DNA from 3 places in the Streptomyces sp. NPDC026672 genome. Region 3 is predicted to be linked to each of the others. Evidence: riboswitches for the same ligand, from Rfam matches in the RefSeq annotation. Region 3 holds a riboswitch; each other region holds the start of a gene.

Region 1 (4,272 bases), on a different contig from region 3:
TAGAGTGAAGGCCGCCCCAGCTCCGGCTCCCGAGGGAGAGAACCAGCCGTGATCACCGCGATCGTGCTCATCAAGACCAGCGTGGACCGGATTCCCGAGATCGCGGAACAGATCGCCTCGCTGGAGTCGGTGAGCGAGGTGTTCTCCGTGACCGGGACGTACGACCTGATCGCCATGGTGCGGGTGCGGCAGCACGAGGATCTGGCCGATGTGATTCCCGGGCGGATCAGCCGGATTCCGGGGGTGGAGGCGACGGACACGCATGTCGCTTTCCGTACGTATTCGCAGCATGACCTGGAGGCCGCGTTCGCCATCGGGCTGGATTCCTAGGAACCCGGGGTTGCGGCGCCCGGTCGCCTGCGGGGCGCGCTGTGCTCACGTCGCCGGGACGCAGCGGCCGTTTTCTGTCCTGTACGTCCACCTGGCGCCGTTGGTGACGAGTTCGTGGACCGCCGTCAGGAAGCGGTCCACGTGTTCGTCGGGGGTGCCGGCGCCGAAGCTGGCCCGGACGGCGTTCAGGGGGTCGGCGCCGCACTCGGCCGGGGTCCGGGGGGCCGTGTCCAGGAGGGTGCGGAGCAGGGGGTGGGCGCAGAAGAGGCCGTCCCGCACGCCGATGCCGTACTCGGCGGAGAGCGCCGCGGCGAAGTGGGAGCTGTTCCAGCCGTCCACGACGAAGGAGATCACCCCGACCCGGGGGGCGTCGTCCCCGAACAGGGACAGGATCCGCACCCCGGGCACCTCGGCCAGGCCCGCCCGCACCCTGGCGATGAGCTGCCGCTCGCGGGCGACGAGCGAGTCGAAGCCGGCCTCCGTGAGCGCCTTGCAGGCCGACGCGATGGCGTGGGCGCCGATGACGTTCGGGGAGCCGGCCTCGTGGCGGGCGACGCCGTCGTGCCAGTCCACCTCCACTCCCCCGTCCGCCCGCCGGGCGACCCGCCGGCTGGCGCCGCCGCCCGCGAGGTAGGGCTCGGCCGCCCCGAGCCAGTCGGCGCGTCCGGCGAGCACGCCGGAGCCGAACGGGGCGTACAGCTTGTGCCCGGAGAAGGCGACCCAGTCGACGTCCAGGTCCGTGACCGACACCGGGTGGTGCGGGGCGAGCTGGGCCGCGTCGAGGACGATCCGGGCGCCGTGCGCGTGGGCCGCGGACGCCAGCTCGCGCACGGGCCACAGCTCGCCGGTGACGTTCGAGGCGCCGGTGACGCACACCAGCGCGGGGGTGCGCGGGTCGTGGGCGGCGAGGGCGCGTTCCAGGGCGCTGACGGCCTGCTCCGGGGTGCGCGGGGCGTCCAGGACGGTGACCCGGGCGTCCGGCCAGGGCAGCAGCGAGGCGTGGTGCTCGGTCTCGAAGACGTAGACCCGGCAGTCGTCCGGGAGCACGGCGGCCAGCAGGTTCAGCGAGTCGGTGGTCGAGCGGGTGAAGACCACCTGATCGGCGGGCCGGCAGCCGAGGAACTCGGCGACGGTGGCGCGGGCGCTCTCGAACAGGTCGGTGGACAGCTGCGAGAGGTGACCGGCGCCGCGGTGGACGCTGCCGTAGTACGGCGCGTACGCGGCGACGTCGTCCCAGACCCGCTGGAGGGCCGGGGCGCTGGCCGCGTAGTCGAGCGCGGCGTAGGTGACCTCGCCGCCGGTGACGAGCGGGACGGTGACGTCCCGGCCCAGGACGGGCAGCGGGGCGCACACGGACGGGTCGGCGGCAACGGTGGAGACGGACATGGCGGACTCCCGTGAGAGGCGAGGCGAAAGCACCGTGCGAGCGCGGAGGGCTCCAGCACGGAGAAAGGGGAAAAGGGGTGCGCGGAGGCGGGGCTCGGCGGCCCTAACGCATTCGCTTGCTCACGGAAGGCTCCCTCGACGACCAGGACCCCTGGTGAACACGAGGGGTCCGCGCTTGCCGCAGACCTCGCTGCCTGCGGCCTGGTCCTCACCCGGGGCACCCCGCCACGGACGGAGGGTTGCCGGACAGCCGGCCGGGGCCGAATGGCTGTCGCTCATGACCTGCCGGACATCCTGCCACACGATCTCGACGCGCGAGGCGCGGTCCGGATGGTGGACCGCGCCTCGCGCGCGAGCGTGCCGGTGTCAGGCGTTGCTGGCCGCCACCCAGCGCTCCAGCGTCCGCCCGGCCGCCCCGGAGTCGATCGACTCGGCGGCCTTCGCCATCCCCGCGCGCAGCTGCTCGGCGAGGCTGCCGGGGCCGGGGTCGAGGGCGACGAGGGCCGCGGCCGAGTTGAGCAGCACCGCGTCGCGCACCGGGCCCGTCTCGCCGGCCAGGAGCCGCCGGGCGACCTCGGCGTTGTAGGCGGCGTCCGCGCCCCGCAGCGCCTCCACGGGTACCAGCTCGACGCCGACGTCACGCGGGTCGAAGACCTCCTCGCTCACCTTGCCGTCGCGCACGACCCACACCCGGGAGGTGGCGGTGGTGGTCAGCTCGTCGAGCCCGTCGTCGCCCCGGAAGACCAGGGACGAGTTGCCGCGCTCGGCGAAGACACCCGCCACTATGGGCGCCATCCGGGGGTCGGCCACCCCGACCGCCTGGGCCCGCACCCGCGCCGGGTTGGTCAGCGGACCGAGCACGTTGAAGGTCGTACGGATGCCCAACTGGCCGCGGGCGGCGGCCACGTGGCGCAGCGCCGGGTGGAACTTCACCGCGAAGCAGAAGGTGATCCCGGCTTCTTCGGCGACCTCGGGGACCCGCGGCAGGGGCAGGTTCAGATTGACGCCGAGCTTCTCCAGGACGTCCGAGGAGCCCGACGCCGAGGACGCGGCGCGGTTGCCGTGCTTGACGACCTTGGCGCCCGTGCCGGCGACGACGATCGACGACATCGTGGAGATGTTCACCGTCTTCGCGCCGTCGCCGCCCGTCCCGACGATGTCGATGGTCCGGCCGGGCACCTCGATCACATTGGCGTGCTCGTACATCGTGCGGACGAGTCCGGTGATCTCCTCCACCGTCTCGCCCTTGGCGCGCAGCGCCACCACGAACCCGGCGATCTGCGCGTCGGTCGCCTCGCCGCGCAGGATGCTGTCCATCGCCCAGGCGGTCGCGTCCGCGCTCTGGTCGTGGCCGTCGAGCAGGGCGTTCAGCACTCCGGGCCAGGAACGGCCCGCCGCGGTGTCGCCTCCAGCGGGGGTCACAGCGCTCATCAGCCGCTCCTGGGTGGTGTCGTCCCGCGCGTGTGGGTGCGGGACAGGGTTCCTGACGGCTCCACCCTATCCAGGCCCGGACACGGCGAAGGGCCCCGTCCGGTGTTCGGACGGGGCCCCTGCCGTGGTGTGGCGATGCGGACGATCAGTGGTGGCCGTGGCCGCTGGTGATCTCCTTGTACTCCTCGACGGTCGGCTTGGGGATCTGGCTGTCCTCGCCGTAGAGGGCGTCACCGAGCTTGGCGCGGAGCTTCTGCGAGCCCTTCACCTTGCGCTCGACACCGTTCTCGTCGACCGTCGGACCGATCGCGGCCGGCTCGTACTGGTGGTGGGCCGTGAGCGTGTGCAGTTGCTCCTGGCTGAGCGGCTCGTGGACCTCGATGAACTCACCGTGCGGCAGCCGCTTGATGATGCCGGTCTCGCGACCGTGCAGCACCTTGTCGCGGTCGCGGCGCTGGAGGCCGAGGCAGATCCGCTTGGTGACGATGAACGCGAGGACCGGGCCGACGAAGACGAAGATCCGGACGAACCAGGTGACCGCGTTGATCGACAGGTGGAGGTGCGTGGCCCACAGGTCGTTGCCGCCGCCGACGAGCAGCGTCAGGTACACCGTCATCCAGGCGACACCGAGGCCGGTGCGGGTCGGGGCGTTGCGCGGGCGGTCCAGGATGTGGTGCTCGCTCTTGTCGCCGGTGACCCAGGACTCGATGAAGGGGTAGACGGCGATCGCGACCAGGACAAGGGGGAAGATCACCAGCGGGATGAACACGCCCAGGACGAGCGTGTGGCCCCAGAAGTTGATCTCCCAGCCCGGCATGAAGCGGATCAGGCCCTCGGAGAAGCCCATGTACCAGTCGGGCTGGGCGCCGGTGGACACCTGGTCCGGACGGTAGGGGCCCATGGCCCAGATCGGGTTGATCTGCGCGACGGCCGCGATGGCCGCGATCACACCGAAGACCAGGAAGAAGAAGCCTCCGGCCTTGGCCATGTAGACCGGCAGCAGGGGCATGCCGACGACGTTCTTCTCGGTCTTTCCGGGGCCCGCGAACTGCGTGTGCTTGTGGTAGAAGACCAGGATCAGGTGGCCGACCACCAGGCCGAGCATGATGCCCGGCAGCAGCAGGA
Region 2 (4,272 bases), on a different contig from region 3:
CCGGAACGACGGGAGCGATCCCGATGGTGCTCGTGGAGGCCGCGACGAAGGCGGCCCGCTCGACCGCGCCGATACGGCCCACGTGATCCGGTGCGGCGCCGGGCGGCAGCACACCGTCGTCCAGGGTGATCAGGGTGAACCCGGCGTGCTCGGCGATGGCGGCGACCCGGGCCACACGGCGAGGGGTGAGCAGTTGACCGGGGGAGTGGGCGGCGCGGCGCCAGGCCGCGGGATGGGCGCCGTCGCCGTCGATCTCGACGGCGACGTGCAGGGCGGGGCCGGACATGGGGTTCCTTCCGGGAAACACGGTGACTCGCGGCCACGGGGCCACGACGGGACGGCCGGTGGACGGCCGGCGTGGGTCAGGCGTGTACGGAAGGACAGACGGCGGAGGAGGTGCGGCAGTAGTCGACGTGCCGCCGGGTGATCAGCCGCGCACCAGTGCACGCACCCCGCGGCGACGTGCCCAGTACGTGCATCAAAGCCTCCACCCGTCAGTGACTTTCGCGTTCAACGTACGTCGACCGCCCCTGCGAATGTCAAGGTCGGCAATGCGCGCGGGCGCGTCCCACCCACTGGCGCGGGCACACCACGCGGTGCCGCAGCGCACCGGGCGACCGTGCCGAGCGGCGCGCCGTCCATCGGAGTGTCCGCGATCCGGGACGGCCCCCTTGACGCCGGTGCCGGTCGGATCGACACTCGCTGAAGGAATCCTAGTGAATAGGTAGGGAAACATGAGGCGCCTGGAGCCGGTCACTGTCCGCGTGCTCCGTTCGCCTCTTCTGACCTCCCGCCGTCACATCGATCTGCTGCGTGTCTGCAGCGCGATCAGGTCCCAGGGCTGAGCCTCGCCCGTCCCGTGCCGGCAGGACCCTTCGCCGGGGGCCCGTGTGTCCGGCGCGCGGACGGGCCCCGATCCCTCGCCCGACGTCGCTTCCGCCGCGCGTACGTCCGCGCCCGCTCCCGGGGAGAGTCATGACCGTCACACCGCTGGCCACCCACGCCTCCGACCGGCCCGCACCCGCCTTCCGGGGCAGGATCGGCAGGGACGCGCGCAGCGGCCACTACGCCGTTCCGGGCCGTTACCGCCTCCACCTCACGACCGCCTGTCCCGACGGCCTGCGCATCGCCGTCACCCACGGCCTGCTCGGCCTGGACGCCATCTGTCCGGCCACCTTCCTGCCGGCCGTCCCCGACTGTCCCGAGGGCGGCCACTCGGCCCTGCGGCCGCTGTACGAGGCCAGTGCCCACCGCTACTCCGGTCCCGCCGTCGCTCCGGTGCTCAGCGACGACTGGTCCGGACGGATCGTCAGCACCCACGCCCCGGACATCATGCGTGACCTCGACCGCCGGTTCGGCGGTGACCGTCTCTCGCTCTACCCGTGCGGCGCCGAGTCGGAGATCGAGGCGGTCGAGCGCATGTGCGCACAGGGCATCGAACAGGCCGCGCAGCGCGCCGGATCGGCCGGTGGCGACCCGGCGGAACGCGACACGGCACTGACCACGCTGTTGGAGACGCTCGGCGCCCTGGAACGCTGGCTCGAAGGACGCACGTATGTGATCCGCGACGAAATCACCGCCGCCGACGTCGAGTTGTGGGTCGCCCTGGTCCAGCTGGACACCGTGCACCGCAACCACCTCGACGCCTCCGCCGTCCAGCGCATCGCCGACCACCCGACCCTGTGGGCCTACGCCCGTCGCCTCGCCGCCCACCCCTGCTTCGGCACCCACCTCGACCTCGACGGCATCGAACGCCGTCACCACGCCCGCTGCCACGGCCTGGAGGCCGCCGGAGCAGCCGTCCAGATCCTCGACTGGGCGGCACACTCGACCCATTAGCCGTTCCACCAAGTGGACCGGCGTTGACATCCGTTCTGCCGATTGTCTTGACTACCGCCAGAACGGTCATGAGCGTCAGCGACAAGCCCTGGCTGGCTGACCGGCAACCCTCGCACCGCGGTGGGGTGCCCCAGGTGACGACCGGACCGGATGACGTTTCGGTAAGCGCGAGGCCCCCAGGGCCGGAACAGTGACGGTGACGCCATGTACGCAGCTCCCAGGACGGCCGCAGGCCGTTCCCAGGGCTGCGTACAGCCGTACCCGAACCTCCTCGTCGCCGATCGCGCCGTCGATCTGCTCCGCGTGAACAGCGCACTGTGTACCGCACCGGGCCGCGCCCGCTGTCGGGGCTGACACCTCACCGCAGCCCCCGCAGTCCCTGACGAACACCGCCCGTGCGGTGTGCCGTTGTCCTCACCGCCCCCGGTACCTCGCCGTCGTGTGCGCCCCCGCATGCCACCGCGCTTCCGGGGTTCCCACCCAGCCGGAGCCCACCATGAGCGAACCCCCTGGCGCCACCGTCACCCTCCCCGACGCGCCTGCCACCGACGAGACGTCAAAGACCCTCACCGCTCAGCGAGTTCTGCCGCTGAGACGGCCAGGACGCTGGATCGCCACCGCGGTCGTCCTGGTCCTGGTCGCCCAGTTCGTGCACGGACTGGTCTCCAACCCCTTCTACCAGTGGGGCCGCTGGAGCTACTGGTTCCTGCGCCCCACCATCCTCGACGGCCTGCTGATCACCGTCGAAGTCGCCGCCTGCAGCGCGGTGTTGGGTCTCCTCGGCGGTATCGTGCTCGCCCTGGCCCGGCTCTCGAGGAGCCCGGTGCTGCGCGCGGTCAGCTGGACCTACGTCTGGGCGCTGCGCTCCATTCCGCTCATCGTGGTGCTGATCTTCCTCTACAACTTCAGCGCCCTGTACCAGACGCTCAGCGTCGGTGTGCCCTTCGGCCCCGCCTTCTTCTCCTTCGACGAGTCCAAGCTCGCCACCGACATGGTCATCGCCGTGATCGGCCTCAGCCTCAACGAGGCGGCCTACGCGGCAGAGGTCGTCCGCGGCGGCATCCTCTCCGTCGACCAGGGCCAGCACGAGGCCGCCGCCGCACTCGGCCTTCCCAAGGGCTACCAGTTCCGGAAGATCGTCTTCCCGCAGGCACTGCGCTCGATCGTCCCGAACTACGTCAACCAGCTCATCGGCCTGGTCAAGGGCACCTCGCTGGTCTTCTACGTCTCGCTGCTCGACCTGTTCGGCTCCGTGCAGACCATGGGCTCCACCTACCCGGGCGACATCGTGCCGCTGCTGCTCGTCGCCACCGTCTGGTACCTGATCCTGACCAGCGTCGTCTCCGTCGTCCAGTTCTACGTCGAACGGCACTACGCCCGCGGTGCCACCCGCAGCCTGCCGCCGACACCGCTGCGGAGGCTCCGCACCGGTCTCACCGACCTGCGGGCCCGCATTCGCCGGGAGGCCGCCGTATGACCGCCGACACGCTCGAAGCGCTGACGGGCGTCGAAGCCGCCACCATCGAGGTCCACAACGTGCACAAATGGTACGGCACCCACCGGGTACTGGACGGCGTCGACCTGACCGTCCGGCCCGGCGAGGTCACCGTGATCCTCGGCCCCTCAGGCTCCGGCAAGTCCACGCTGCTGCGGGTGATCAACCACCTGGAGAAGCCCGACATCGGCCACGTCAGCGTCAACGGCGAACTGATCGGCGTGAGGAGACAGGGCGAGCGGCTCAAGGAGCTGAGTGAGCGGGCCATCCTCGCCCAGCGCGGGCGGATCGGCTTCGTCTTCCAGAACTTCAACCTCTTCCCGCACCTGACCGTCCTGGACAACGTGGCCGCCGCCCCGGTCGCCACCGGCAGGCTGGGCAAACCCGAAGCCCAGGGTCTCGCCCGCGACCTGCTCGGCCGGGTCGGCCTCGCCGAAAAGGCCGGCTCCTACCCCCGGCAGCTGTCCGGCGGCCAGCAGCAGCGGGTCGCCATAGCCCGCGCTCTCGCCCTGCGCCCCGGCGTCATCCTCTTCGACGAGCCCACCTCCGCCCTGGACCCGGAACTGGTCGGCGAAGTCCTCGCCGTCATCAAGGATCTGGCGACCGGCGGCACCACCCTCGTCATCGTCACCCACGAGATCGGCTTCGCCCGCGAGATCGTCGACCGGGTCGTCTTCATCGACGGCGGCAAGATCATCGAGCAGGGTCCCCCCTCCGAGGTCCTCGACAAGCCCCAGCGCGAGCGCACCAGGGACTTCCTCGGCAAGGTCCTCTGACCCGCCGCGCCCCTCGACTCCCCCCGCCCACCCTCATCACCTCCAGCGACAAGGAATGGTCGACAAGGAATGGTCATGTCCACCCACTTCACCCGACGCAGCCTGATACGCGGCATCACCGCGGCGACCGCCGTCGCCTCCCTGGCCACCGGGCTCGCCGCC
Region 3 (4,272 bases):
CGCCCCGGGGCGGGCAGCACGAAGGGCCCGCACCCCGGGAGGCGCGGGCCCTTCGTGGTAAGACGTTCAGGCGGTGACGCGAACCATGTCGGCCTGCGGGCCCTTCTGGCCCTGCGAGATCTCGAACTCGACCCGCTGACCCTCTTCCAGGGTGCGGTAGCCGTCCATCTGAATCGCGCTGTAGTGGACGAAGACGTCCGCACCACCGTCGACCGCGATGAAGCCGTACCCCTTCTCCGCGTTGAACCACTTGACGGTGCCCTGAGCCATGCCTAACTCCCCTATTACTGGCCCTTGCACAGATCCACACTTCGCGGACCCGGGTCAGACCTCACCCCCCAAGGTTGGGGGCGTGCGCCGGAACGCGTCGACCGCGGCTGAATGTATCTGCCCAACTGCCGTCTGCAACAGGTCAATCGGACGAGAAATCTGGACGGGCGCGGTCCGGAATCTACCAAGAATTCATCTGAATTCTGGTCAAGTCGGGCCACACAAAGGGGGTGTAAGCCACAAAAGGCCCAGGTACTTTGGCTGCTTCTTGCCGGGCGCGCACAAAGAATCCGGGGCTCCCGACCCGAAGTCGGGGAGCGCGTTCCCCAACTCTACCGCGTTCAACCCCACTGAATTGCCCCCTCCGCTTCTCTCACGGAGGGGGCAATTCAACGAACGGTCGGTAACCGGGATTACCGAAGGTAATGATCAGCCGCCGGCGACGGCCGGGATGATCGACACGCCCGCGCCGTCCGGCGTGGCGGTCTCCAGCCCCTGCTCGAAGCGGACGTCATCGTCGTTCACGTACACGTTGACGAAGCGGCGCAGCTTGCCCTGGTCGTCCAGGACGCGGGCGGCGATGCCCGTGTGGTTCCGGTCGAGGTCGGCGATGACCTCGCCGAGGTTGCCCCCCTCGGCGTCGACCTCGGCCTGCCCGCCCGTGTAGGTGCGCAGGATGGTGGGGATGCGAACGGTCACGCTCATGCGAGGCCAGCCTCTCGGAAGGAGTCCAGGGTCGGACGGATGGTCGCGGTCAGGCCGGTGCCGGCCACCGCGTCGAGGGTCTTCAGGCCGTCGCCCGTGTTGAGCACGACGGTCGTCAGGGTGGGGTCGAGGGCGCCGGACTCGATCAGCTTCCTCGTCACACCGACCGTCACCCCGCCGGCGGTCTCCGCGAAGATGCCCTCCGTGCGCGCCAGCAGCTGGATGGCGTCGACGACCTGTTCGTCCGTCACGTCCTCCACGGCGCCACCGGTGCGGCGCGCGATGTCGAGGACGTACGGCCCGTCGGCCGGGTTGCCGATGGCGAGGGACTTGGCGATCGTGTTCGGCTTCTGCGGCCGGACCACGTCGTGCCCCGCCTTGAACGCCGTCGACACCGGCGAGCAGCCCTCGGCCTGCGCGCCGAAGATCTTGTACGGCCGGTCCTCGACCAGGCCGAGCGCGATCAGCTCCCGGAGCCCCTTGTCGATCTTCGTGAGCTGGGAGCCGGAGGCGATCGGGACCACGATCTGGTCGGGCAGCCGCCAGCCGAGCTGCTCGCAGATCTCGTACGCCAGGGTCTTGGAGCCCTCCGCGTAGTACGGCCGCAGGTTGACGTTGACGAAGCCCCAGCCCTCGCCGACCGGGTCGCCGATCAGCTCGGAGCAGAACCGGTTCACGTCGTCGTAGGTGCCCTCGATGCCGACGAGGTCGCCGCCGTAGACCGCGGCCATGACGACCTTGGCCTGCTCCAGGTCGTGCGGGATGAACACGCAGGAGCGGAGGCCGGCGCGGGCGGCGGCGGCGCCGACGGCACCGGCGAGGTTGCCGGTGGAGGAGCAGGACAGGGTGGTGAAGCCGAAGGCGCGGGCGGCCTCCAGGGCCTGGGCGACGACCCGGTCCTTGAAGGAGTGCGTCGGGTTGCCGGAGTCGTCCTTGACGAACAGGCCGCCGGTGACGCCGAGTTCACGGGCGAGGTTGTCGGCCCTGACGAGCTGGGTCCAGCCGGGGTTGATGTTGGGCTTGCCGGCCACGTCGGCGGGGACGGGCAGCAGCGGTGCGTAGCGCCAGATGTTCGCGGGGCCCGACTCGATCGTCTTGCGCAGGTCCTCGGTGTCGTACGCCGAGAAGTCGTAGGCGATCTCCAGCGGGCCGAAACACTCCTCACAGGCGAACACGGGGCCGAGGGGCACGCGGTGGCCGCATTCGCGGCAGCTCAGGGCGGTGGCGGGACCGAGGTCGACCGTGGGGTCCGAAGTGGTGGCAACAGTCTGCGCAGCCATGTGAGGCGAGGCCCTTTCTCCTCATCTTCCTCACGACGCATCTCGTCGTGAGACGGATTTGGCACCTTCCCTAGCCGGGAGCCTCGCGGAGAACGAGAACCGGCTGGAGGGTTGCCGGGGCTTCATCGGGCCGTGTCCCTCTGCCCCTCTGGATGAGCTGTATGCGGTTGTGGACGCCCTCGACCCCCGACATGCGATGGTCACCGGCGTTGTTCAAGACTGTAACCGAAGGCCAGGACAGTTGAGATAGTCGTCCGAACCGCGAGATGGATCACACGGTCACCTGGTGTGATCACGACAGTGAGGAGCCGCTGACTGTGCTGGAAGAAGTCGAGCGCTGGCTGGCCACCCGCTCCTGGTCGGTGACCGATCGCCCGCTCCACCGGATCGTGGCCGCGAAACAGCGCACGGGACACACGGTCTCCGTGGTCCTGCCCGCCCTCAACGAGGAGGAGACGGTCGGCGACATCGTCGCGATCATCCGTCACGACCTCGTGCAACAGGTCCCGCTCGTCGACGAGATCGTGGTCGTCGACTCGGGCTCCACCGACCGCACCGCGGAGGTGGCCGCCGCCGCGGGCGCCCGGGTCGTCCACCGGGACGCGATCCTGCCGCGGATGCCCGCCGTGCCCGGCAAGGGCGAGGTGCTGTGGCGCTCGCTGCTGGTCACGAGCGGGGACATCGTCTGTTTCGTCGACGCCGACCTGCGCGAGTTCTCCTCCGACTTCGTCTCCGGGATCGTGGGCCCGCTGCTCACCGACCCCGGGGTGGACCTGGTCAAGGCGATGTACGACCGGCCGCTCGGCGGGGCCTCGGGGCAGGGCGGCCGGGTCACCGAGCTGATGGCCCGCCCGCTGCTGAACATGCACTGGCCGCGGCTGGCGGGCTTCGTGCAGCCGCTCGGCGGGGAGTACGCCGCCCGTCGCTCGCTGCTCGAACAGCTGCCGTTCCCCGTCGGCTACGGCGTGGAGCTGGGCATGCTGGTCGACGCCCTGCACCTGGTGGGTCTGGACGCCCTCGCGCAGGTCGACGTCGGCGTGCGCAAGCACCGGCACCAGGACGGGCAGGCGCTGGGCAGGATGGCCGCCGCGATCTACCGCACCGCGCAGCTGCGGCTGGCCCGCGGCCATCTGGTCCGCCCGTCGCTGACCCAGTTCGAGCGCGGCGAGGACGGGTTCGAGCCGCGCACCTACTCGGTGGACACCGAGGAGCGGCCGCCGATGACGGAGATCGCGGAGTACGCGGCGCGCCGGGTCGCCTGACCGCGGGCGGCGGCCTCGCGAGAACGGCCGTATACAGCGCCCACGTGGGGTGGACCGTACGTTTGAGCGTTTACGGGCCGGGCTAGGTTGAGGCTTATGGCTTCGACGCAGGGTGCTGCACAGGTGCTGGTGGCTTCCAACCGCGGCCCGGTCTCGTACGAGGTCCGGCCCGACGACGCGGGCGGCTCGCTGCACGCCCGGCGCGGCGGCGGCGGACTGGTGTCCGGGCTGTCCGCGATCGGCTCGGACGCGGACTCGCTGTGGGTGTGCGCCGCGCTCGGCGACGGCGACCGCGAGGCGGTACGGCGGGGGGTCGGCGAGCCGGGCGTGCGGATGCTGGACATCCCGGCGGACGTGTACGGGGACGCGTACAACGGGATCGCGAACTCGGTGCTGTGGTTCGTCCACCACATGCTCTACCAGACACCGCTGGAGCCCGTCTTCGACGCGGAGTTCCGGCGCCGGTGGGAGTCGTACCGGGCCTACAACCGGGCGTTCGCCCAGGCGCTGGCCGAGGAGGCCGCCGAGGGCGCGGCCGTGCTGATCCAGGACTACCACCTGGCGCTGGCGCCGCGGATGCTGCGGCAACTGCGGCCCGATCTGCGCATCGGGCACTTCTCGCACACCCCGTGGGCGCCGCCGGACTACTTCCGGCTGCTGCCCGACGACATCGCGGCCGAGCTGCTCGGCGGGATCCTCGGCGCGGACCGGGCGGCGTTCCTGACGCGCCGCTGGGCGGACGCGTTCACGGCCTG

What was found. A riboswitch is a leader RNA that binds a small molecule or an ion and turns the genes downstream of it on or off. The one in region 3 is predicted to bind S-adenosylmethionine.
Region 1: linked by a shared signal. The riboswitch ahead of AB0F77_RS17690 (aminotransferase class V-fold PLP-dependent enzyme) and the one ahead of thrC (threonine synthase) in region 3 are both predicted to bind S-adenosylmethionine.
Region 2: linked by a shared signal. The riboswitch ahead of AB0F77_RS19985 (amino acid ABC transporter permease) and the one ahead of thrC (threonine synthase) in region 3 are both predicted to bind S-adenosylmethionine.

The regions. Positions count from the first base shown of each region.
Region 1 is NZ_JBEZXS010000013.1:143,866-148,137, forward strand. It holds gene AB0F77_RS17680 (rhomboid family intramembrane serine protease) at 1-52, shown strand, start outside; gene AB0F77_RS17685 (Lrp/AsnC ligand binding domain-containing protein) at 49-330, shown strand; gene AB0F77_RS17690 (aminotransferase class V-fold PLP-dependent enzyme) at 376-1,716, opposite strand; SAM riboswitch class IV at 1,883-1,999, opposite strand; gene trpD (anthranilate phosphoribosyltransferase) at 2,083-3,147, opposite strand; gene AB0F77_RS17700 (cytochrome bc complex cytochrome b subunit) at 3,293-4,272, opposite strand, start outside.
Region 2 is NZ_JBEZXS010000016.1:45,358-49,629, forward strand. It holds gene AB0F77_RS19970 (LLM class flavin-dependent oxidoreductase) at 1-286, opposite strand, end outside; gene AB0F77_RS19975 (putative leader peptide) at 735-845, shown strand; gene AB0F77_RS19980 (glutathione S-transferase C-terminal domain-containing protein) at 976-1,839, shown strand; SAM riboswitch class IV at 1,904-2,013, shown strand; gene AB0F77_RS19985 (amino acid ABC transporter permease) at 2,336-3,316, shown strand; gene AB0F77_RS19990 (amino acid ABC transporter ATP-binding protein) at 3,313-4,110, shown strand; gene AB0F77_RS19995 (ABC transporter substrate-binding protein) at 4,186-4,272, shown strand, end outside.
Region 3 is NZ_JBEZXS010000020.1:127,286-131,557, reverse strand. It holds gene AB0F77_RS23685 (cold-shock protein) at 67-270, opposite strand; gene AB0F77_RS23680 (MoaD/ThiS family protein) at 700-975, opposite strand; gene thrC (threonine synthase) at 972-2,255, opposite strand; SAM riboswitch class I at 2,274-2,414, opposite strand; gene AB0F77_RS23670 (glucosyl-3-phosphoglycerate synthase) at 2,573-3,517, shown strand; gene AB0F77_RS23665 (trehalose-6-phosphate synthase) at 3,614-4,272, shown strand, end outside.